Regions from separate parts of the Streptomyces sp. SID5643 genome, predicted to be linked through region 1. Evidence: riboswitches for the same ligand, from Rfam matches in the RefSeq annotation. Region 1 holds a riboswitch; each other region holds the start of a gene.

Region 1 (5,755 bases):
CAGTCCGTGAACAACTTCAAGATCGGCGTGAAGCTGGCCCTGCTGATCGTGATCCTCGGCCTGGTCTATGTGAAGCGGGACGACGAGAAGGTGGACAAGGGCCTCTTCGGCCTGGTCGGTCTGCTGACGACGGCGAACATCTTCATCGCCGTGCTCTGGACCTGACCCGGGAGCGCCGGGCGCCGGCCCGGGCCGCGGCGAGCGCCCAGGCGGTGCACCCGAGCCACGTGGCGACCGCGACCCACAGCAGCACCTCTCCGGCGGCGTCGAGCCAGGGGACGTCCAGGGCGGCGGCGACGGCCAGGGTGGCCGCGGCCGTCACCACCGCGGCGAACACGGTCGCCCAGCGCCGCACGTCGTAGTGGTGGCGGGGCCAGAAGAGCTCGGCGAGGAGCAGGGCGGCGCAGGCGATCAGCGCGAGGACGAGCAGCGTGACGGTGGTCGTACGCAGGACGTCGGTGTTCTCCTCGTTCCACAGGTACAGGCGCGCGCTGTCGGCGCTGAGGAGTTCCGCCCCGGCCAGCGCGGAGACGGCGAGGGCGCCGGCCGCGAGCCAGTGGTCCCCGCGCCCCTCCTCCACCTGCCGGGGCTGGAAGCGGAACAGGGCGAAGCCGTAGAGCGCGAGGCCCAGCCAGAACAGCACCAGGGCCGCGTGGGCCAGCCAGGCCGACGTATCGGCTGCGGCGAGCGTGGCACCGAGTACGGCCAGCCCCTGGGTGGCCACGCAGCGCAGGAACACCGTGCCGCGCCGCCCACCGGCCTCCGCGGTGAGCAGCACCGCCCAGAGCAGCATCGCGAGCGCCAGCAGCGCCTCGGCAGGGGACTGCCGGCCGGCCGCGGAGAAGCCGGTGCCGAGGACGGCGGTCGCCGCCACGGCGGTGAGTGCGGCCGGTGTCTCCGCCCGCCACCCGCCGCGTGCCCGCTGGGCGAGGCCCGCGGCCGCCATCAGCCAGGCCGCGCAGGCCAGGGCGAGGACGATGCGGGAGAGGACCTCGTACCCCGCCGAGTCGAGACCGACCGACACGATGCCGGTCGCCAGCGCGTACGTCGACCACCAAGTGGCAAACGGGGAGGGACCGGACATAGCGCCGATGCTAGAGAGCGCCGCGCCCGTTACGAGAGGGGCACGCGCGCGTGCCCCTCAAAAGGCGTGAAGAGCCCTCTCAGGCCGGCCGCACCACGCTGTGGATGGCCGACTCGCCGTCGTAGTAGACCGACTCCTCGCGCACGTACGTGCCGGGCTTCGGGGCGTGGATCATCATGCCGTTGCCGATGTAGATCCCGACGTGGGTGACGTCGTCGTAGAAGAAGACCAGGTCACCGGGCTGGGCCTGGGAGAGCGGGACCGTGGTGCCGGCGTTCACCTGGTCGTAGGTCGTGCGCGGCAGGTCGACGCCCGCGGCCTTCCAGGCGGCCTGGGTGAGGCCGGAGCAGTCGTAGGAGCCGGGGCCGACAGCGCCCCACACGTACGGCTTGCCGATCTGGGCGCGGGCGAAGGCCAGCGCCTTGTCGGCCTTGGTGGCGTACGAGGAGTCGGCCGGGGGTGTCGGGGTGGACGAGCCGGAGCCCGCCGGTCCCGAGGACGAGGACCCGCTGTCCTGCTGCCGAGCGGCCTCCTCCTGTGCCTGTCGCTGCGCGGCCTGCTGCCGGGCCAGCTCGTCGGCCTTGCGGGCGGCCTCCTCCTGCTTCTGCTTCTCGATCGCCGCGAGGCGGGCCTTCTCCTCGGCGGTCAGCCTCGACATCAGCTCGCGCGCCTCGGCGAGCTTGCGCTGGACGGTCGCCTTGGCCGTCTTCAGATCGCCCTGCGACTCGGTGAGCGTCTCCAGGCTCTCGGTGGCCTCCTGGCGCTTCTTCATCGTCTCGGACTGCTGCGCGATGTAGTCGTCGACGGCCACCTTCTGGCGGCCCGTCATCCGGTCCATCAGCTGGGTCTGGTCGAAGTAGTCCTGCGGGGTGTCCGCGAGCAGGAACGTCGCCGTGTCCGGGGCGGCGGCGCCGGTGCGGTACTGGGCGGAGGCGAAGGACCCCAGCTCCTCGCGCGCCTCGTTGAGCTTCTGGGTGCGCTTCGCGACGTCGTCGATGAGGGCGTCGGCGCGTTTGCGCTGCTTCGCCGTCTTCTCCTTGGCCGCGTTGTACTTCTCGGTCGCCGACCCCGCCTGGCGGTAGAGGTCGTCGACCTTCTTCTCGACTTCTTCCAGGCTGGGCTTGTCGTCGGCCTCGGGAGCGGCGTTGGCCGACTGGGACAGCAGGGCCACGGAGGTGAGGGCCGCCGTTGCGAGGGCGGGGGTCCGTATGCCTGCCACGCGCGTACCCGTAGGACGCGACTTGCGGTGCGACGCCAAGGGAGGCGACTCCTTCCACGTTCCGCCTACCGAGTTAGCTGTCGGGTTCGGGCGGGTGGTTCGGAAGGTTTGCCCTACGGCTCTCTCCGCACAGGGAGTCGGGCCGATTCACCCCAGGTTCACGGTTGGGTCCCCGGCTCCGGCTGCCGCTGCGGCACACCGGACTCGGCGGAGGCCGCGCGGCCCGGCGACGTTCGCCGGTGGGGGTCATGCGGCCTGGTCGCACGGTAGCCAACTCGTGTGGCCCCTGTGAAGGTTGATGGGTGATATGCCCGATACATTTTCGTGACCTCGGTCATGAACGTTGCCGAGAGTGAACGATCGGGGGAGTTCGGTCATCCTTTGTCCATAATTGCGGGGGGTGTAGCACGCCGTGATCATGCGGTCATGGAGGGCGACAATGAGCCGCCGGCCGGTCGGCGGGGGGCCCGCGCGCCCGGCGATGTTCTCAGGGCGGCGGCGGGCTGTCAGTGGGGCGCCCTAGACTCGGAGAGCGATGAGCAGCCTCTTTGACGACAGCTTCCTGGCGAACCTCCAGGCCCAGCGGGGCCCCGCGGACGAGCCCCCGCCGCCGCCCGAGGACGATCACGTTCCGGAGCCGATTCCGGACGATCTGTTCGGCGGGAAGTTCGACGCGCCCCCGGACCGGGACGCCTACTACCGGGACGGCGCGCCCCGCCCGGTCGTGGACACCGCCGCGCTCCTGGAGGGGCTGAACGACAACCAGCGCGCCGCCGTCGTCCACTCCGGCTCCCCGCTGCTCATCGTGGCCGGTGCCGGCTCCGGCAAGACCCGCGTGCTCACGCACCGCATCGCCCACCTCCTCGCCGAGCGCGGCGTGCACCCGGGCCAGATCCTCGCGATCACCTTCACCAACAAGGCCGCGGGCGAGATGAAGGAACGTGTCGAGCAGCTCGTCGGCCCGCGCGCGAACGCCATGTGGGTCATGACGTTCCACAGCGCGTGCGTGCGCATCCTCCGCCGCGAGAGCAAGAAGCTCGGCTTCACATCGAGCTTCTCGATCTACGACGCCGCCGACTCCAAGCGCCTGATGGCCCTGGTCTGCCGTGACCTGGACCTCGACCCAAAGCGCTTCCCGCCGAAGTCCTTCAGCGCCAAGATCAGCAACCTGAAGAACGAGCTGATCGACGAGGAGGACTTCGCCGCCCAGGCCACCGACGGCTTCGAGAAGACCCTCGCCCAGGCCTACGCCCTGTACCAGTCGCGGTTGCGCGAGGCGAACGCCCTCGACTTCGACGACCTGATCATGACGACGGTCAACCTGCTGCGCGCCTTCCCGGACGTCGCCGAGCACTACCGCCGCCGCTTCCGGCACGTCCTGGTCGACGAGTACCAGGACACCAACCACGCCCAGTACGCGCTCGTGCGGGAGCTGGTCGGCACCTCCGAGCACCCCGTCGACGTACCGCCCGAGGCCGAGGTCCCGCCCGCCGAGCTGTGCGTGGTCGGTGACGCCGACCAGTCGATCTACGCCTTCCGCGGCGCGACGATCCGCAACATCCTCCAGTTCGAGGAGGACTACCCGGACGCCACGACGATCCTGCTGGAGCAGAACTACCGCTCCACGCAGACGATCCTCAGCGCCGCCAACGCGGTCATCGAGCGCAACGAGTCCCGCCGCCCCAAAAATCTGTGGACCAACGCGGGCTCCGGCGCCCGGATCACCGGCTACGTCGCCGACACCGAGCACGACGAGGCGCAGTTCGTCGCCGATGAGATAGACCGCCTCACGGACGCCGGCGAGGCCAAGGCCGGTGACGTCGCCGTCTTCTACCGCACCAACGCCCAGTCCCGTGTCTTCGAAGAGGTCTTCATCCGCGTCGGCCTGCCCTACAAGGTCGTCGGCGGTGTCCGCTTCTACGAGCGCAAGGAGGTCCGGGACGTCCTGGCCTACCTGCGCGTCCTGGCCAACCCCGAGGACTCGGTACCGCTGCGCCGGATCCTCAACGTCCCCAAGCGGGGCATCGGCGACCGCGCCGAGGCGATGATCGACGCCCTGTCCCAGCGGGAGAAGATCAGCTTCCCGCAGGCGCTCAAGCGCGTCGACGAGGCGTACGGCATGGCCGCGCGCTCGACCAACGCCGTCAAGCGGTTCAACACGCTGATGGAGGACCTCCGCACCATCGTCGAGTCCGGCGCCGGACCGGCCACGGTTCTGGAAGCCGTGCTGGAGCGCACCGGATACCTCGCCGAGCTCCAGGCCTCCACCGACCCGCAGGACGAGACCCGTATCGAGAACCTCCAGGAACTGGCCGCCGTCGCCATGGAGTTCGAGCAGGAGCGCGGCGAGGACGAGCAGACCACGCTGTCGGACTTCCTGGAGCAGGTCGCGCTGGTCGCCGACTCCGACCAGATCCCCGACGAGGAGGACGGCGACGGCGTCATCACCCTGATGACCCTGCACACCGCCAAGGGCCTGGAGTTCCCGGTCGTCTTCCTGACCGGCATGGAGGACGGCGTCTTCCCGCACATGCGCGCCCTCGGGCAGACCAAGGAGCTGGAGGAGGAGCGGCGCCTGGCCTACGTCGGCATCACCCGTGCGCGGGAGCGGCTGTACCTGACGCGCTCCACGCTCCGCAGCGCCTGGGGCCAGCCCTCGTACAACCCGCCCTCCCGGTTCCTGGAGGAGATCCCGCCGGCCCACCTGGAGTGGAAGCGGACGGGAGCGACCGCGCCCGCGTCCTCCGGGCCGGTCTCGGCGGTGGCGGCCTCGCTGTCGTCGTCCCGCTCGCGCTCATCGGCGTCGGGCGCCTCCGGTTTCGCCACGCGGCGCACCTCGGAGAAGCCCGTGGTGTCCCTGGCGGTCGGGGACCGCGTCACGCACGACCAGTTCGGGCTCGGGACCGTCGTCGCGGTCAAGGGCACGGGCGGCAACGCCGAGGCGACGATCGACTTCGGGGACACCAAGCCGAAGCGGCTGCTGCTGCGGTACGCGCCGGTGGAGAAGCTGTAGCCCTGTGAGGTGAGCCCGGGCCCCGCCGGCCGGACCGGCGGGGCAGGCGGGACGTTACGTCGGGTCGATGCCGTGGCTGCGCAGCCACGGGAGCGGGTCGATCGCCGAGCCGCCGGCCGGGCGCACCTCGAAGTGCAGGTGAGGACCGGTGGAGTTGCCGGAGTTGCCCGAGCGGGCGATCGGATCGCCCGCCTTCACGGTCGTACCCGAGGGGACCGTGTAGGTGGAGAGGTGGCAGTACCACGTCTCCGTGCCGTCCTTGGCGGTCACGATCATCATGTTGCCGTACGCGCTGTTCCACTGGGTGCGCACGGTGCCGTCGGTCGCGGCCATCACCGTCGTGCCGTACGAGACGGGGAAGTCGATGCCGGTGTGCAGGGACATCCAGTTGATGCCCGACTGGCCGTAGGTGGCGCTGAGTCCGTGCCGCGCGACCGGC
Region 2 (5,755 bases), on a different contig from region 1:
ATAGCGACGGCGACGGCGGACCCGTCCAGCGCGGACACCCTGGGCGCGACGGTGATAGCCCCGGTGGTCGAGGAGTCGGCCAAGGCGGCGGCCGTCCTCCTGGTCTTCCTCTTCCGGCGCCGTGACTTCACCGGCATCGTCGACGGGGTCGTCATAGCCGGGGTGACGGCGACCGGCTTCGCCTTCACGGAGAACATCCTCTACCTGGGCACGGCCTTCGGCACCGACCAGCTCACCGGCGGCACCGGCATCGCCTCCGTCACGGCGGCGACCTTCTTCGTGCGCATCGTCATGTCGCCGTTCGCGCACCCGCTGTTCACGGTCCTGTCCGGCATCGGCTTCGGCATCGCCGCGCTCTCGACGGACCGCCGGCCCCTGCGCCGCGTCGTCTTCCCGCTCGGCGGGCTGCTGCTCGCGATGGGCATGCACGCGATGTGGAACGGCTCCTCGGCCTTCGGCGAGTACGGGTTCTTCGCCGTGTACGCGGCGTTCATGGTGCCCATCTTCGGACTGCTGACGTGGCTGGTGATCTGGACCCGGCAGCGTGAGCTGAAGACCGTACGGGCGGAGCTCCCCGCCTACGCAGTGGCCGGCTGGCTGACCCCGGCCGAGCCGTACGCGCTGGGCTCGATGCGGGCCCGGCGGATCGCCCGCCAATACGCCCGCCGTCACGTGGGCAAGGCGGCGGCGCGGGAGGTGGCGCGGTACGAGGCGTACGCGACGTCCCTGGCGTTCCTGCGGCACCGGGCCCGGCGGGGCCGTGCCGGGCCCGACTTCGCCGTCCGGGAGGGGGAACTGCTCGGCGAGCTGTGGCGGCGCCGGGAGGTGGCCCGCCCCGCACTGGACCACGCGGCGCGGATCACCGCCCCTCCGGTTCCGGTGACGGCCCCGCCCTGGCCGGTGTACGGGGTGTACGGGTACGGCCCGCAGCCGACGCCGTACCCCGCGTACAAGACGCCGTACCCCGCGTACAACCCGTACCGCTCCTAGGCGTGTCAGGCCGAGTCAGGCCGAGGCCTCGGTGAGCCGTCCGAGCTCGGCCTCCGAGAGCGTCAGCTCGCCGACACCGGTCAGCGCGGGCAGTTGCTCCACCGTCCGCGCGGAGGCGATCGGCGCCACCACGGTCGGCTGCGCGGCGAGCCAGGCCAGAGCCACCGTGGCCACGGGTACGTCGTGCGCCGCGGCGATCTCGTCGAGGGCGGCGAGCACCCGCCGCCCCCGCTCGGTCTCCAGGTGCTTGGCCGCGCCCCCCGCTCGCGCGCTCTCGACCGTCGCTCCGGGCCGGTACTTGCCCGTGAGGAAGCCGGACGCGAGCGCGAAGTACGGGACGGCGGCCAGGCCGGCCCGCTCGGCGAGATCCTGGAGCTCGCCCTCGTAGGTGTCCCGGGAGACCAGGTTGTAGTGGGGCTGGAGGGCCACGTACCGGGCGAGTCCCTCGCGGTCGGAGAACTCCAGGGACGCCCGCAGCCGCTCGGCGGAGATGTTGGAGGCGGCGATGTGCCGCACCTTCCCGGCCTTCACGAGGGCGTCGAGCGCGCCGATGATCTCCTCGACGGGCACGTCGGGCTGGTCGAAGTGCGTGTAGTACAGGTCGATGTAGTCGGTGCCGAGGCGCCGCAGGGAGGCGTCGGCGGCGGCCTTGATGGTGGCGGCGGACAGGCCGCGGAACTCGGGGTGCTGGCTGACCTTCGTGGCGACGACGACGTCCGCCCGGTTGCCGCGGGCCTTCAGCCACGTGCCGAGCACGGTCTCGGACTCACCGCCCCGGTTCCCCTCGGCCCAGGCCGAGTAGGAGTCGGCGGTGTCGACGAAGTTGCCGCCGGCGGCGGTGTAGGCGTCGAGGACGGCGAACGACTGGTCCTCGTCGGCGGTCCAGCCGAAGACGTTGCCGCCGAGGGCGAGCGGGAAGACCTCGAGGTCGGAAGGGCCGAGCTTACGCAGAGAAGTCATGCTCCACGTCAACGCCGGTACCGGAGTCTCCCATTCCCCCGCTCGGCCGCCCGCGCCGGAACATGCGGCGGCCCTGACGTCGGGGGGTCGTCGTCAGGGCCGCCGGTGCTTCAACGGATGGGGACGGCTTACGGGTTCAGCCCCTTGCCCCGCAGCCACGCCATCGGGTCGATGCCGCTCGCGGAACCGCCGGAGTGGACCTCCAGGTGAAGGTGGGCCCCGGTGACGTTGCCGGTGGCGCCCACGCGGCCGATGACGTCGCCGGTGCTGACCTTCTGGCCGACGCTGACGCCGATGGAGGACTGGTGCGCGTACCAGATCTCGGTGCCGTCATCGAGGGTGAGGACGGTCTTGTAGCCGTACGAGCCGTTCCAGCCGGCCTCGGTGATGGTGCCGCTGTGGACGGCCTTGATCGGCGTGCCCGTGGGGGCGGCGAAGTCCAGGCCCGTGTGGTAGCCGGAGGACCAGTAGGCGCCGGCCTGGCCGAAGCTGGAGGTGATGGTGTAGGAGGAGGTCGGCAGCGTGAACTGCTTGGCCAGGGCGGCGAGACGCTCGGCCTCGGCCTTCTTCCTGGCCTCCTCCTCCGCCTTCTCCTTGGCCGCGGCGGCCTTGGCCTTGGCTTCCTTCTCCGCCTTGGCGACCGCTTCCGCGGCTGCCTTCTGGGCGGCGTCCGCGGCGTCCTGGGCGGCCTTGGTCTCGATCTGGTCCTGCTGGTGCTCGACCTGGGCCATGATCCGGGCGCGCAGCGCTTCACCCGCGCCGGCGCCGGAGGTGCTCTCGCCCTGCCCGGTGGCGGCCGTTGCGGTGCCGAGGCTGCTGAGCGGGGTGGCGGAACCCTCGGGGGTGTCGTCGTCCGAAATGAGGGAACCCACCGAGGGCAGGTCCGGGACGGAGATGGACACCGGGGGCTTGCCGGTCTGGGCGCTGGCCATGCCGCCGGCACCCACGGCGGCTATGACGCCGACACCCAGGACGGTGGAGCTGCGGGCGAGACCTCCGCCGCGCTGCTTGGTGACGCGATGCCGGCCACGGACGGGACGGATGGACTCCTCGGTGGGGTTCCACTCCTGGAACGGGCCCTCGTCGGTGCGCTGACCGCCGTAGCCGAAGGTGTCGGTCTCGCGCTTCGGCGCGAACGGGGCCGCGGGGGCAGGCCGGTTGGACGCCACGTGGGCGTACTCCTTTCCTTCCTTCTCGCCTACCGGGTTAGCTGACGGGTTCGGAGCAGGAAGGTCTCCTACGCGCGTATACCAACCGTGCTTCCACGGTGGCATCCGCCCGATTCACCCCAAGTGGTGGTTCCCCGGTTCCCTTTCGGGATTCGGCGCGTGCGCACGGAGCCGCCTTCTGTGACGGCTGGGACGACCGCGCTGCGTTATCGAACGTTAATGGAGGCGCGAGGGGTATTCCAGCGATTCCGCTTGATCATTAAGCTTTTTCGCATGGACTTACCTGCCATGACCGGAGTAAATCGGGCGAGTTGACCGCTTCGCAAGTGACTGGCGGGTTTTGACGGGGCATCAGTTACCGCGCGGAGCGAGGTGGTTCGCTCACCGACTGTAATGAGATGCGGGGAAATGCACCGAGGGCCGGAACCCTTTCGGATTCCGGCCCTCGGCCTTCAGTAGCGGGGACAGGATTTGAACCTGCGACCTCTGGGTTATGAGCCCAGCGAGCTACCGAGCTGCTCCACCCCGCGTCGTTGTGATTCCAGTGTACGCCATCCGCGGGACCACTCGTGCACACCCGCGGACCGGCCCGCGCTCAGCCCGGCAGGTGACGGTTCGGGGCCTTGGCCCGCTCCTCGTGCTCCGGGAGGACCAGGACCTCCACCCCACGGGCCGCGAGCAGGCCGCTGCCGTCGGCGTCCGTCACGAAGGTGTCGGGCTCGCGCCAGGCCGTGACGACCCGCCGTACGCCGGCGTCGAGGATCAGCCGGGCGCAGGGTGCGGGCCGGGAGGCGCGGCGGGCGCAGGGCTCCAGGCTGCTGTACACCGTCGCGCCGGGCAGGCGCGGGTCGGCCGGGTCGATCTTGGCGAGAGCCGCCTCCTCGGCGTGCACGACCGGGTCGCCGGCCTCCCGGGAGTGGCCGCGGGCCAGTTCCGTGCCGTCGGCGGCGACCACGAGCGCGCCCACGCTGAACGCCGTGTCCGACGGCGGGCAGCGCTCGGCCAGGTTGCAGGCGAGGGCCAGCCAGTGGTGGTCGGCGGCGACGGGCAGGGCACCGGTGCCCGGGGCGGTCGGCTCGTAGCGCATCAGGACCACGTCCTCGATCCGCCGCGACTCCAGCAGCCGGAGCCTGCCGCCCTGGTAGCCGCCGGGACCGAAGAGGCGGGGAGCCCCGGGGTCGCCCACGAAGAGCGGGGCGAGCACCAGCTGGAGTTCGTCGGCGAGGCCCTGGGTGAGCAGCTGGGTGTGGATCAGGCCGCCGCCCTCGACCATGAGCCGCCGCACGCCCCGCACGTCGTGCAGGTGGGTGAGCAGCCGCCGCCAGTCGAGGCCGGCGCCGAGCGGGACGACGTCGGCGGCCAGGCCCCGGGCCCGGGCGCGTTCGGCGCCCCGGTCGGTGGTGTAGAGGAGCTTCTCGCCACCGGTGTGCCAGAAGCGGGCGTCCGGATCGAGGTCGCCGGAGCCGCTGACGGTGACCTTCAGGGGATACTCCGGTTTCCCGGCGGCCCGCCGGGCGGCCCGGCGCTCCCCGGAGTTCACCAGGAGCCGCGGGTTGTCGGCGCGGATGGTGCCGGCGCCGATCAGGATGGCGTCGACGCCGGCCCGGACCTCGTCGACCCGGTCGAAGTCGGCCGGGCTCGACAGGAGCAGGCGGTCGGGTCCGGTGTCGTCCAGGTAGCCGTCGAGGGAGACGGCGGCGGACAGCAGGACGTACGGGTGTGGCATCGACGCTCCGCGGCTGGTCGGGACGGCGGGACTGGACAGGGTCACCAAGGCGGGCTTGGTTCAAGTTTGAAGCAAACCTACACTGGTGGCATGACGACTCGCTGGCTCACCCCCGAGGAGCAACGTGCCTGGCGCGCGTACATCGCCGCCTCCCTGCTCCTGGAGGACGCGATCGACCGGCAGCTCCAGCAGGACGCCGGCATGCCGCACCTGTACTACTCCATCCTGTCCGTCCTGTCGGAGTCCCCGGAACGGCGGCTGCGCATGACCGATCTCGCCGAGCGGCTGAAGATCACGCGCAGCAGGCTGACGTACGCGGTGACGCGGCTGGAGAAGGACGGCCTGCTGCGGCGGGAGGCCTGCCGGTACGACAAGCGGGGCAGCGTCGCCGCACTGACGGACGAGGGGTTCGCCGTGCTGGAACGGGCGGCGCCCGGGCATGTCGACACCGTGCGGAGCTTCCTGTTCGACCGGCTCAGCGAGGAGCAGGTGGGACAGCTGGAGGAGATCTCCGCGGCGATCGCGCAGGGCCTCCAGGAGGACGGTTCGCGGCCGGCGACGGACGAGGTGCCGTGGCGGCGGAGGTCTGCACCGACCTGTTCGTGACGCGCCTCACACCGAGACGGATACTGATTGCTTCAAACTTAAAGCACTAGTAGGGTTCCGGACGTGTATCTGCTTCAAATCTGAAGCAGTACGGCTGTGCAGCCGAACAGGAAACGGAACCCGGAGGCCCCGCATGCCCGACACCCCCGCCGTCGTCGCCACCCCGCGCTCCCGCGTCCGGGTCCCGCTGCGCTTCCACGACGGCTACGAGGCCGACGCCGAGCTCGTCACCTTCCACGGTCTGGCCGACGGCCAGGAGCACGTGGCCGTGGTCCTCGGCGAGCCCGGCCCGGTCCCGATGGTG
Region 3 (5,755 bases), on a different contig from region 1:
CCGCCGAGGACCACGACGGCGTCGAGCTGCTCTTCGTCCACACCCTGCTGCAGAGCCCCACGGCCGCCCTGTGCCTGGGCCCCACCCCTGGAGACGTCTCATGAGGGACATGGAGGAGAAGTTCCCCCGAGCCCTGTGGGTGAGGCTGTTCGTCTATCTCATCGCAGGCCACATCTTCGCCGCGTTCATCTACCTGCTGTTCGAGGTCGGCGCGAAGTAGCGCCCGCCCGGCCGCCTCAGTCGAGGAGCCGCTCGCGCAGCAGCTCCCGGGTCTCCGGGGCCAGCTTCAGCCCCTTCTCCAGGTAGGTGTCGACGCCGCCCCAGGTGTCCTCGATGGTGTCGAAGGCCGCCGTCAGGTACTCGGCGCGGGCGTCGAAGAGGGGGCTGAGCAGCTCCATGACCTCGGGGGAGTAGGCCGAGGCGGCGGAGCTGCTGCGGTGCACCTTGTAGCGGCGGTGCTTGGCGTTCGACTTCAGGTAGTCGTCGACGATCGCCTCGCGCTCGACACCCACCGCGAGCAGCGTGACCGCGACGGACAGACCCGCGCGGTCCTTGCCCGCGGCGCAGTGCATCAGGGCGGGGACACTGTCCTGCGCCAGCGCGTGCAGCACCTGGGAGTGCTCATCGGTGCGGTCCTTGATGATCATGCGGTACGAGGCGGTCATCCGGTCCGCGCCCTTGCCGTCCGCGAGGATCGCGCGGAGCTGCTCCAGGTCGCCGTCGCGGACCATCTTCCAGAACTCGGCGCCGTCGGCGGGGTCGCTCAGCGGCAGGTTCACATTGCGCACGCCCGGCAGCGCGACGTCCGGCCCTTCGAGCTTCTGGTCGGCCGCGTTGCGGAAGTCGAAGATCGTGTGCAGGCCCAGCGTGGTCAGGAAGGCCGCGTCCTCCCCGGTCGCGTGAGCGAGGTGGCCGCTGCGGAACAGCACTCCCGGGCGGACCCGGCGTCCGTCCACGGTCGGAAGCCCGCCCACGTCACGGAAGTTGCGCACTCCGGCCAGCTCGGGCTCGGTCGACGGGACCTGCTGTGTCACGAGGGCTCCTCCCCTTCGGCGCCGCCGACGCGGCTCGTCGCCGGGCGTCACTCGACGATACGACATGCCTGCCTGGGGCAATGAGTTGTCCACAGGCGTTGCCCGGAGTCCCCGCGGCCCCCGATGATGTTGCCGCCTGGTCGCACCTGGTCGGGCTTGTTCGAATCTGTGAGGGCATGATGCTGGAGATCTCCGAAGACGGTCGTACGTGGGTGCTCTCCGGGCCGGCCAGCAGCTACGCCGTCCATGTCACCGACGGGGACGAGCTGCTGCATCTGCACTGGGGCCCCCGTATCGGCCTCACCGACGCCGAGGCCCTCGCCGTCCGGCCGCTGCCGGACTACTGGCCCTTCGAGTCCCCGCTCGACGGACGCGAGGAGTACCCGGTCGAGGGCGGCCCCCGCTTCGTGCGCCCCGCCCTGTCCGTACGCGCGGCCGGGTGGCGCGGCACCGAGTGGCGATTCGAGGGGCACGACGCCGGGGACGGCGAGCTGCGGCTCCGGTTCCGCGACGGCGACCTGACCGTCACGCTGCACTACCGCATGCCCTCCTCGACGGACGTCGTCGAGCGCTGGGTGACCCTGGACAACCGGGGGCCGGACGTCGAACTGCTGCGCGCCGACTCCGCGACCTGGACCCTGCCCGACCGCGACGCGTGGCGGCTGTCCCAGCTGCACGGCCGCTGGGGGGCCGAGTCACGCCTGACGCGCTCCGGCCTCACCCACGGCGAGAAGGTCATCGGCAGCCGCCGCGGCCACACCTCGCACCAGCACCTGCCGTGGGTCGCCCTGGACGCCGACGCCACCGAGGAGCGCGGCGAGGTCTACGGCTGCGCCCTGGGCTGGTCCGGGTCCTGGCGCATCTCCGTGGCCCAGCTCCCGGATGCGCGCGTGCAGATCACCGGCGGCGCGGGCTACGACGACTCGGGGCTGCTGACGCTGGCCACGGGGGAGTCGTACACGACGCCGGTCTTCGCCGGGCTCTGGAGCGACGGCGGTTTCGGCGGGGCGAGCCGCGCCTGGCACGCCTACCAGCGGGCGCATGTGATCCCGGACGCGGGCCGGGACCGGCCGGTGCTGTTCAACTCCTGGGAGGCCACCGAGTTCGACATCTCCGAGGAGCAGCAGCGGGCGCTCGCCGAGCGGGCCGCCGCCATGGGCGTCGAGCTGTTCGTGGTCGACGACGGCTGGTTCGGGGCGCGCACCAGCGACCGGGCCGGGCTCGGCGACTGGACCCCGAACCCCGACCGCTTCCCCGGCGGGCTGAAGCCGCTCGCCGACCACGTGCACGGCCTCGGCATGCAGTTCGGGATCTGGGTCGAGCCGGAAATGGTCAACCCGGACAGCGACCTGTACCGCGCGCACCCCGACTGGGTGCAGTACCAACCGGGACGAAGGCGGACGGAGTTCCGCAATCAGCTCGTACTCAACCTCGCCCGCGAGGACGTCCGGGAGTACCTCTGGGAGCAGCTCCACGGGCTTCTCGCCGGCGCTCCCGTCGACTACGTCAAGTGGGACTTCAACCGCTGCTTCACCGACGCCGGCTGGCCGGACGACCCCTACCCGCAGCGGCTGTGGATCGATCACGTGCGCGGCCTGTACGCCCTGCTGGACCGGCTGCGGGCCGCCCATCCCGGAGTGGCCTTCGAGTCCTGCTCGGGCGGCGGCGGGCGGATCGACCTCGGTGTGCTGAGCCGCACGGACCAGGTGTGGACCTCCGACAACACCGACCCGCTCGACCGGCTCGCCATCCAGCACGGCTTCAGTCAGATCCATCCGGCCCGGGTCATGGCCGCCTGGGTCACCGACAGTCCGAACGTCATGCTCAACCAGCGGGCCAGCTCCCTGAGGTTCCGGTTCGTCAGCGCCATGGCCGGGGTGCTGGGGGTCGGCGGCGACCTCACGCGGTGGACGCGGGAGGAACTCGCCGAGGCGCGGGAGTGGGTGGAGCTCTACAAGGAGATCCGGCCCGTGGTGCAACGCGGCGACCAGTACCGGCTGCGTCCCCCGCAGGGCGGACTGAGTGCCGTGCAGTACACCCTCGGAGACGAGACCGTCGTCCTCGCCTGGCTCCAGGCGCAGCGGTACGGCGAGCCCGTACCGGCTCTCCGGTTGTGCGCCCTCGACCCGGCCGCATCGTACGAATGCCTCGAAACGGGCGAAATTCACCGGGGAGCCGTGCTGCTTCATCACGGGCTGCGCGTGGGCCTGCGGGGGGATCTGGATGCCGCGGTCGTCCGCCTTAAGCGGAAGTAGCCGTTTCTGTCCGAATAAGGAGCTTAAACCGCTTAGGGATAACGTGCCCCGACTGTAAAGGAGATGGGGTCGGGGTGCGTGACCATCGTCATATTCGTGACGATCCGTTGTTGCCATGTGCACGTAATTCTCGTGTTGTTCAGGGCTGTTGAGGAAAGCGGGAGATCGGTAATCCACGCTCGGTGACCGCGGATGTGGCGACGCGTCAAAGCAAAACACCGTCACGGGCAACCGCAAGCTTGTCCGTTTGCGTCCTGGTCGCTTACGTTCCACACCAATCCGGACGGACGCCTAATCCTGCCGCCGACCGGAGCCCGCACACACTGACCCGACGTACGGCAGGAGCGGGGGACCCACAGGTAAGACGCCTGTTCCGGTTCCCGGAACGGCTTGGGGTTAAGCCGCGCCCCGGCGCGGCCGGGCATCTCCAGCCCGCACCCGACAGCTCACCTCGCAGGCGACGGAGAGGAATTCGTCATGCCCGCGAAGGGTAAGCACCGCCGTCCCAAGACCCAGCGTTTCACCCGCTCCATCGCCGTCGCCGGAACCGGCGGAGCCGCTCTCGCGCTGCCGCTCATGGGGGCCGCCGGCGCCCACGCCGCCACCCCGCAGTCGGCTCCGGAAAAGGCCGTCCAGTCCGCTCCGGCGGCCGAGAAGAAGGCCGCCGAAAAGGCCAATGGCCCCCGCACGTACACCGTGAAGGCCGGCGACTGTCTCGCGAAGATCGCCGACGATCAGAACGTCAGCGGCGGCTGGAAGAAGCTCTACGCGGACAACCGCGACGCCGTCGGCTCGGACCCGTCGCTGATCCACCCGGGTCTGAAGCTGTCGATCGGCAAGCAGGCCGCGAGCGCGCCGAAGTCCTCGGCGCCGTCCGCGCCGAAGGCCTCCGCCCCGAAGCCCTCGGCCGCGAAGCCTGCCGCCGAGTCGGCCCCGAAGGCGGAGCCCGCCGCGAAGCCGGCCGCCGCCAAGCCCGCCGCCGAGAGCAACGCGAGCGGCTACAGCCTCCCGGTGGCCGGTGCCACCGTCGGCACCCCGTACCGGATGTCCGGCAGCATGTGGTCCAGCGGCTACCACACCGGTGTCGACTTCGTCGTCCCGACCGGCACCTCCCTCAAGGCCGTCGGCGCCGGCACCGTCGTCTCCGCCGGCTGGGGCGGCGCGTACGGCAACCAGGTCGTCATCAGGCTGAACGACGGCCACTACGCCCAGTACGCCCACCTGTCCCAGCTCTCCGTCTCGGCCGGCCAGACCGTGACCGCCGGGCAGCAGGTCGGCCTGTCGGGCGCGACCGGCAACGTGACCGGACCGCACCTGCACTTCGAGATCCGCACCACGCCGGACTACGGCTCTGACGTGGACCCGGTCGCCTTCCTGCGCTCCCACGGCGTCTCCGTCGGCTGACCCACCGCACGACCACCTGCCTGACACGCGGCCGAAGGCCGGACCCCGATCCCCGGGTCCGGCCTTCGGTGTGTGCGCATGCCGTCGGCCGCGTCAAGGGATCGGTCAGGGCCCGGCACGAGGTGTGCGGCCGGCGTTTCAGTGCTCGAAGGCCGTCGTCGCCACTGGTACTGCCAGGAGAAGGCTGAGTCCGACCAGGGGGAGGCGGTCCAGCCACAGGATGGCGGCGAATTCGCGCAGTGTCGCGGCCAGCCAGTAGGCGGGGGAGGTCGGCGCGCCCACGACGTGCACGGGTACGCCGACGCGGCGGGCGAGCAGGGTCGTGCGGTAAACGTGGAAGCAACTGGTGACCACCGTGGCACGGCGGCCGGGAGCGGTGTCCTCCACGAGGGCCGCGCTGAAACGGAGGTTCTGCCCGGTGTTGACGGAGCGGTCTTCCCGCACGATCCGGCCGACGGGCACTCCGCGCTCGCGCAGATAGTCGGACATCGCGTCCGCCTCGGAGCAGACCTCGTCGTCGCCCTGGCCGCCCGAGACGACGAACACCACACCAGGCGTGTCCGGTGCGCGGGCGGCGTCGATCGCGAGGGCGCGCTCCAGCCTGCGGGTCAGCAGCGGGCCGGGCCGGTCGCCGTTGAGCCCGGCGCCCAGGACGACGACATGGGTGGTTCCCGGCAGGGGGGTGCTACGGCCCCGAACGTACACGTAGCCGGCGAAGACCAGGAAGAGCAGAGTGAGGTATCCCGCGGCCGCGTTGACCGCGACCACGAGGGCACCGAACGCCTCGCCGCCGACCACGTGGACGACCGCGTCGAGGCCGAGCACCGCCAGCACCGCGCAGCCGGCGGCCCCGGTCGCCAGCAGGGCTGCCTGCGGTCCGTAGCGCCGGACCAGGAGGACGCCGTCGGCCAGCAGCAGCATGCCCAGCGCGAGCGCCAGGAACAAGGCAGCGAAAGCGAGAACGGTGGCGATGGTCGGGTGGGCTGCCGCACTGCGACCGGCGACGCCGAGTCCGGTGGAGGTCACCGCGAGGCAGAACAGGACGGCGGTGGAGAACCGGTG
Region 4 (5,755 bases), on a different contig from region 1:
CGCAGGGTGTGCGTGCCGGAGGCCAGTTCGGTGAGCTTGGCCGTCGGGTCGGCGGAGGAGTCGCCCTCGCCCTGGCCCGCGGCGCCGGACAGCAGGCCCGACTCCAGGCCGCCGAGGTCCGGCAGGCCGAGGTCCGTGCTGATCTTCACCGTGCCGGACAGCTGCTGGACGTCCGACTTCGCGATCTTCTCGATGAGTTGCTGTGCGGTGATCTTCGGGAGGTCGGGGTCCCCGGAGTCGGCGAGCGCGGGGACCAGCCCGATCGTGGCGGCGGCCACCCCCACCACCGTGACCGGGACGATGTACCGCGCGGCTTTGCGCCGCACGGAGCGCTGCTCGTCGACCTCTCCGGCGGTCGTGCTGTCGTCGGATGCGTACGGTGCCATGTGTGCCCTACCTCCGTGGTCGGCGGCGGCTGTCCGTGTCGTCCACGCACTCGTCCCTGAGCCGCCATTCTCACCCGAACAGGTGAGATGTGGTGTTCTTCCGTGGTGTCCATCTGACCAAATCGGCCAGGGAGATACGTCAGACCCCGGGCTCAACTCCGTGTACTGCTGGGGTATGACACGGAGGGGCGGCTTCTCCCCCGACCCGTAGGGGTCGTGCGGGAGGCGGGACTAACCGGCCCGGTGCACCACCGCGTCGCACAGCTCCAGGAGCGCCGTCTTCGCGGTGCACTCCGGCAGGGGCGCGAGCGCCGAACGGGCCTCCTGGGCATAGCGGACGGTGTCCCGCCGGGCCTGCTCCAGGGCCGGGTGGGCCCGCAGCAGGCGCAGAGCCTCGGCGTGCCGGGCGTCGTCGGTGAGGTCGGAGTCGAGGAGCTCGCACAGGGCGACGTCCTCGGCGAGTCCGAGCCGGGCCGCCCGCTCGCGCAGCCGCAGCACCGGCAGCGTGGGGATGCCCTCGCGCAGGTCGGTGCCGGGGGTCTTGCCCGACTCGTGGGAGTCGGAGGCGATGTCCAGGACGTCGTCCGCGAGCTGGAAGGCGACGCCGAGCCGCTCGCCGTACTGGGTCAGGACGTGCACGACCGTGTCGTCGGCGCCGGACATCATCGCGCCGAACCGGCACGACACCGCGACCAGTGAGCCGGTCTTGCCGCCCAGCACGTCGAGGTAGTGCTCGACGTGGTCCCGGCCGTCCTGCGGTCCGGCCGTCTCCAGGATCTGGCCGGTCACCAGGCGCTCGAACGCCTCGGCCTGCACCCGCACGGCCTCCGGGCCGAGGTCGGCCAGGATGTGCGAGGCGCGGGCGAAGAGGAAGTCGCCGGTGAGGACCGCGACGGAGTTGCCCCAGCGGGTGTTCGCGCTCGCGACGCCGCGGCGCACGGCGGCCTCGTCCATCACGTCGTCGTGGTACAGCGTGGCGAGGTGGGTCAGCTCCACGACCACGGCCGACGGCACGATCCCGGGTGCGTACCGGTCGCCGAACTGGGCGGAGAGCATCACCAGCAGCGGACGGAACCGCTTGCCCCCGGCCCGCACCAGGTGCTGGGCGGCCTCCGTGATGAAGGGCACCTCACTCTTGGTGGCCTCGAGCAAGCCTTCCTCGACAGCCGCCAGTCCGGCCTGGACATCGGCTTCCAGAGCCTGGTCCCGCACGCTCAGCCCGAACGGCCCGACGTCGGTCACGAGGGGTCTCCTGTCTGCTGTGTCTGCCGGTGGTTACGCGGATTGTCGATAGGTCGCTGCCCTCACTCCGGCCAGCGTATCCGGTCACGTTTCGATCACCGCCAGCACCCAGGGTTACAGGCCGGGCGGTATCCGATCACGACCGTTACGTTTTCGATCAACCTATAAGAACAGATATAAATCGACTTACCCAGGGGTAGTGAAGTATGCACGATTTGCCGTGATGAGAAGGCGAATTCCCCTTGGCGAAAATTGCCCTACAGGCTCGTGATCAGTGAGTTGAATCACTTGCCCCCCCTTTTCGCCCCACCTCGGCATGGACCCGTACCGCCGTCCCCCGTACGCCAGTTGAGCCTTGGCACCCGCAAAGGATCAAGCGTCCCGAACACCCCCGACCAAGGTCAACCGCGCGATGTGTGACTGAGGTGCTTGTTCCCGACATGTGCTCTCGCATACGTTCCGGCCCTGTCCGGCGGACGCCTAATCCTGCCGCCGCCCGGACTCCCCACAGAACCGACTCACTCACGCGTGGCAGGAGCGGGGGACCCAGGTAAGTCGCCGGTCCGCACAGCGGCACGGCTCGGGGTGAAGCCGCGTACGGCACACGGTGCCGCACGCGGCCGGGCACCTCCCGGCCCGAACCCGACAGCTCACCTCGCAGGCGCCGGAGAGGAACATCGCCATGGCCGGACGAGGCAAGCACCGTCGCCCCAGAACCACCCCGCTGACCCGAGGCTTCATCGCCGTCGGCACCGGCGGAGCGGCACTCACCCTGCCGCTCCTCGGCGCCACGCACGCGAGCGCCGCCGAGCCCCAGAGCGCACCCGCCGCAGCACAGTCCGTGCCGCAGGCGGCCCAGCCCGCCAAGTCCCTCACGTACACCGTGGTCAAGGGCGACTCGCTGGCCCGCATCGCGGACAAGTACGACGTCTCGGGCGGCTGGAAGCAGCTCTACAAGGACAACCGCGCCGCCGTCGGCGACGACCCGAAGCTGATCCACCCGGGTCTGAAGCTGACGGTGAAGACCACCAAGACAAGCGCCGCGAAGAAGACGGCGACCAAGTCGTCCGCCCCCGCCAAGCCGGCCGCGAAGCCCGCCGGCGGCGTCACCCAGGCCACCCAGGCCTCCGCGAAGTCCTACCCGGACAACCTCGACGGGTGGATCCGCGAGGCGCTGGACATCATGGCGCAGAAGGGGATCCCCGGGTCCTACGACGGCATCTACCGCAACGTCATGCGCGAGTCGTCCGGCAACCCCCTGGCGATCAACAACTGGGACTCCAACGCCGCCAAGGGCACCCCGTCCAAGGGTCTGCTCCAGACCATCGACCCGACCTTCCAGGCCTACCACGTCGACGGCACGTCGTGGGACCCGTACGACCCGGTCGCCAACATCACCGCGGCCTGCAACTACGCCGCCGACCGCTACGGCTCGATCGACAACGTCAACGGCCCGTACTGAGCCGCCCCGCCCAGCAGTCGTTCGAGGACGACGGCGATGCCGTCGTCCTCGTTCGACAGGGTGACCTCGTCGGCCACGGCCTTGAGTTCGGGATGGGCGTTGGCCATCGCCACCCCGTGAGCGGCCCAGTCGAACATCGGGATGTCGTTGGGCATGTCACCGAAGGCGATGGTGTCCGCAGGGCGCAGCCCCAGATGTTCGGCGGCCAGCGCGAGGCCCGTGGCCTTGGTGATCCCGCACGGCTGGAGTTCGACCGTGCCGGGCCCCGACATCGTCACCGTCGCCAGTGAGCCGACCACCGAGCGGGCCGTCGCCGCCAACTCGTCGTCGGACAGATGGGGGTGGCGCAGCAGCACCTTGCTGATGGGCTCGCCCCACAGGTCGTCGCGCCGCTCGACCCGCACGGCGGGCAGGGTCGGGTGCGGCATCAGATAGCCCGGCTCGATCAGCGTGAGCCCGTCGACCCCGTCCTGGTCGACCGCCGCGTACACCTGCCCCACCTCGGCCTCGATCTTGCCCAGGGCGGTCTCGGCCAGTTCCCGGTCCAGGGTGATGGACCACAGCAGCCGGTCCGCGCCCGCGTCGTACACCTGCGCGCCCTGCCCGCACACCGCGAGCCCCGTGGCGCCGAGGTCGTCCAGGAGCGGCCGCACTCTGGGCGCCGGCCGGCCCGTCACCACGAGGTGCTGGGCACCGGCGTCCGCCACCCGCCCGAGAGCGGCGAGGGACCGGTCGGACAGGGTGTCGTCGCCGCGCAGCAGCGTCCCGTCCAGATCGGTGGCGATGAGTGAATATGCGATGGGTGCGGCCATGATCAGAGAATACGGACAGCGCGCCCCTTCGTTTCATCGTACGAGGGACACCGGTGCCCGGTTGAAGGCCTCTGCACCGGTTGGCAACAACATGCTCCGCTACCTACCCGTGAGGCCGCATCGAGCGGTACCTTCCAAGTGTCCAGGGGGGACTTGATCGGGGGGTCGGGTTGAGCAGTGGGCGCATACGCGTGGCCGGGCCCGGGGAACTCGGCGCAGCGGAGAGGGAGCGCTGGCGTGCGCTGCGCGCGGCCTCCGAGGCACCGCGCAACCCCTTCATGGAACCGGAGTTCACCGAAGCCGTCGGCCGGGTCAGGCCGGGTGCCCGGGTGGCCGTGGTGTACGAGGGGCCGGAACCGGCCGGGTTCCTGCCCTATGAGCGTGGCCCGTTGGGGCAGGGCCGGGCGATCGGGCTCGGTGTCTCGGACGCGCAGGGCGCGATCCTGCGGCCGGGCCTGGACCTGGAGACCGGCCGGCTGCTGAGGGCCTGCTCGGTGTCGAGCTTCGCCTTCGACAACCTGGAGGCCGGGCAGCGGCTGTTCGTGCGGTACGCGGCCGAGGAGCACGCCACCTACGTCATCGACGTGGAGAAGGGCTACGAGACGTACGAGTCGGTGCTGCGCTCGCAGTCGCCGAAGTTTTTGAAGACCACCCTGGCCAAGGAGCGCAGGCTCGGCCGGCAGAGCGGCGAGCTGCGGTTCGTCTTCGACGAGCGCGAACCGGCCGCGCTGCGCACGCTCATGGAGTGGAAGTCCGCCCAGTACCGCAGGACCGGCCGCCGGGACCGGTTCGCCCAGGAGTGGATCACCCGGCTCGTCGGACAGCTGGCCCGCACCCGGGCACCGGAGTGCAGCGGCACCCTGTCGGTGCTGTACGCCGGTGAGCGGCCCGTCGCCGCGCACTTCGGACTGCGTTCGTCCTCGGTGCTGGCCTGCTGGTTCCCGGCCTACGACCCGGAGTTCGCGAAGTTCTCGCCCGGTCTCGTGCTGCACCTGCGCATGGCCGAGGCGGCGGCCGCCGACGGCATCGGCATGCTCGACCTGGGGCGGGGCGCGGCCGAGTACAAGGACGCGCTGAAGACGGGCGAACTGCCCGTGTACGAGGGTGCGGTGACCCGGCCGGGGGCCGGCGCGGCACTGCACTGGCTGAGCCGCGAGCCCACGCGCCGCGCGCACAGCTTCGTCCGGAGCAGGCCGCGGCTCGCGTCGCTGGCCGCGCGGACGCTGAAGGGCGCGGCTCGGCTGCGCCGTACCTGACACACAAGGGGGGTGGGCGCATGGCCCGTTCGGCGCGTGCGCAGGAGGAGATCCGGCGGTTCCTGGACATCGGGGCGGTGCAGGTCGCCGAGCTGGACCTCGACGGTGACGAGGCGGTGCTCAGACCCGGCCCGGGGAGCCCGCCCGTGACACACGGCGAGGTTTTCGTGCTGGTCAGGCGGGCTGGCCGTCCCGTGGGCACACTGCTCGGGCGGGTTCCGGAGGGGGCGGATCCCCGGGCGGTGCTGGCGGAGCGGGCGCGGGCGGAGTGCGGGCCGGCCGTCTTCGGCGAACCCGGGGAACCACCGTTCACGAGTGTCGTCGTGGCCACCCGCGAGCGCGCCGGGCAGCTGGCCCGGGCACTGGACTCGCTGCTGGCGCAGGACCATCCGCGGTTCGAGATCGTCGTCGTCGACAACGCGCCCGTCACGAGCGAGACGCGGGAGCTGATCGAGCGGAAGTACGCCGAGCGCGTGCGGTACGTCTGCGAGCCTGTTCCGGGGCTCGCAGCCGCGCACAACGCCGGGCTGGACGCCGTCGGCGGCGAGGTGGTCGCCTTCACCGACGACGACGTGGTCGCCGACCCGCGCTGGCTGA

The links. A riboswitch is a leader RNA that binds a small molecule or an ion and turns the genes downstream of it on or off. The one in region 1 is predicted to bind cyclic di-AMP.
Region 2: another riboswitch for cyclic di-AMP. It lies ahead of GTY56_RS09815 (peptidoglycan DD-metalloendopeptidase family protein); the one in region 1 lies ahead of GTY56_RS33795 (C40 family peptidase).
Region 3: another riboswitch for cyclic di-AMP. It lies ahead of GTY56_RS06400 (M23 family metallopeptidase); the one in region 1 lies ahead of GTY56_RS33795 (C40 family peptidase).
Region 4: another riboswitch for cyclic di-AMP. It lies ahead of GTY56_RS30795 (transglycosylase SLT domain-containing protein); the one in region 1 lies ahead of GTY56_RS33795 (C40 family peptidase).

Annotation. Positions count from the first base shown of each region.
Region 1 is NZ_WWIC01000314.1:32,662-38,416, forward strand. It holds gene GTY56_RS33785 (hypothetical protein) at 1-165, shown strand, start outside; gene GTY56_RS33790 (SLAC1 family transporter) at 143-1,084, opposite strand; gene GTY56_RS33795 (C40 family peptidase) at 1,164-2,342, opposite strand; cyclic di-AMP (ydaO/yuaA leader) riboswitch at 2,351-2,523, opposite strand; gene pcrA (DNA helicase PcrA) at 2,839-5,316, shown strand; gene GTY56_RS33805 (M23 family metallopeptidase) at 5,371-5,755, opposite strand, start outside.
Region 2 is NZ_WWIC01000078.1:7,948-13,702, reverse strand. It holds gene GTY56_RS09825 (PrsW family intramembrane metalloprotease) at 1-990, shown strand, start outside; gene GTY56_RS09820 (aldo/keto reductase) at 1,006-1,950, opposite strand; gene GTY56_RS09815 (peptidoglycan DD-metalloendopeptidase family protein) at 2,079-3,119, opposite strand; cyclic di-AMP (ydaO/yuaA leader) riboswitch at 3,131-3,287, opposite strand; tRNA gene GTY56_RS09810 (tRNA-Met) at 3,576-3,649, opposite strand; gene GTY56_RS09805 (dihydrofolate reductase family protein) at 3,715-4,845, opposite strand; gene GTY56_RS09800 (MarR family winged helix-turn-helix transcriptional regulator) at 4,936-5,451, shown strand; gene GTY56_RS09795 (GTP cyclohydrolase II) at 5,585-5,755, shown strand, end outside.
Region 3 is NZ_WWIC01000052.1:104,393-110,147, forward strand. It holds gene GTY56_RS06380 (helix-turn-helix domain-containing protein) at 1-104, shown strand, start outside; gene GTY56_RS06385 (DUF6126 family protein) at 101-220, shown strand; gene GTY56_RS06390 (tyrosine-protein phosphatase) at 237-1,034, opposite strand; gene GTY56_RS06395 (alpha-galactosidase) at 1,214-3,289, shown strand; cyclic di-AMP (ydaO/yuaA leader) riboswitch at 3,608-3,762, shown strand; gene GTY56_RS06400 (M23 family metallopeptidase) at 3,767-4,693, shown strand; gene GTY56_RS06405 (YdcF family protein) at 4,832-5,755, opposite strand, start outside.
Region 4 is NZ_WWIC01000278.1:9,853-15,607, reverse strand. It holds gene GTY56_RS30805 (LolA family protein) at 1-386, opposite strand, end outside; gene GTY56_RS30800 (polyprenyl synthetase family protein) at 618-1,628, opposite strand; cyclic di-AMP (ydaO/yuaA leader) riboswitch at 2,138-2,307, shown strand; gene GTY56_RS30795 (transglycosylase SLT domain-containing protein) at 2,311-3,090, shown strand; gene GTY56_RS30790 (HAD family hydrolase) at 3,054-3,902, opposite strand; gene GTY56_RS30785 (GNAT family N-acetyltransferase) at 4,073-5,158, shown strand; gene GTY56_RS30780 (glycosyltransferase family 2 protein) at 5,179-5,755, shown strand, end outside.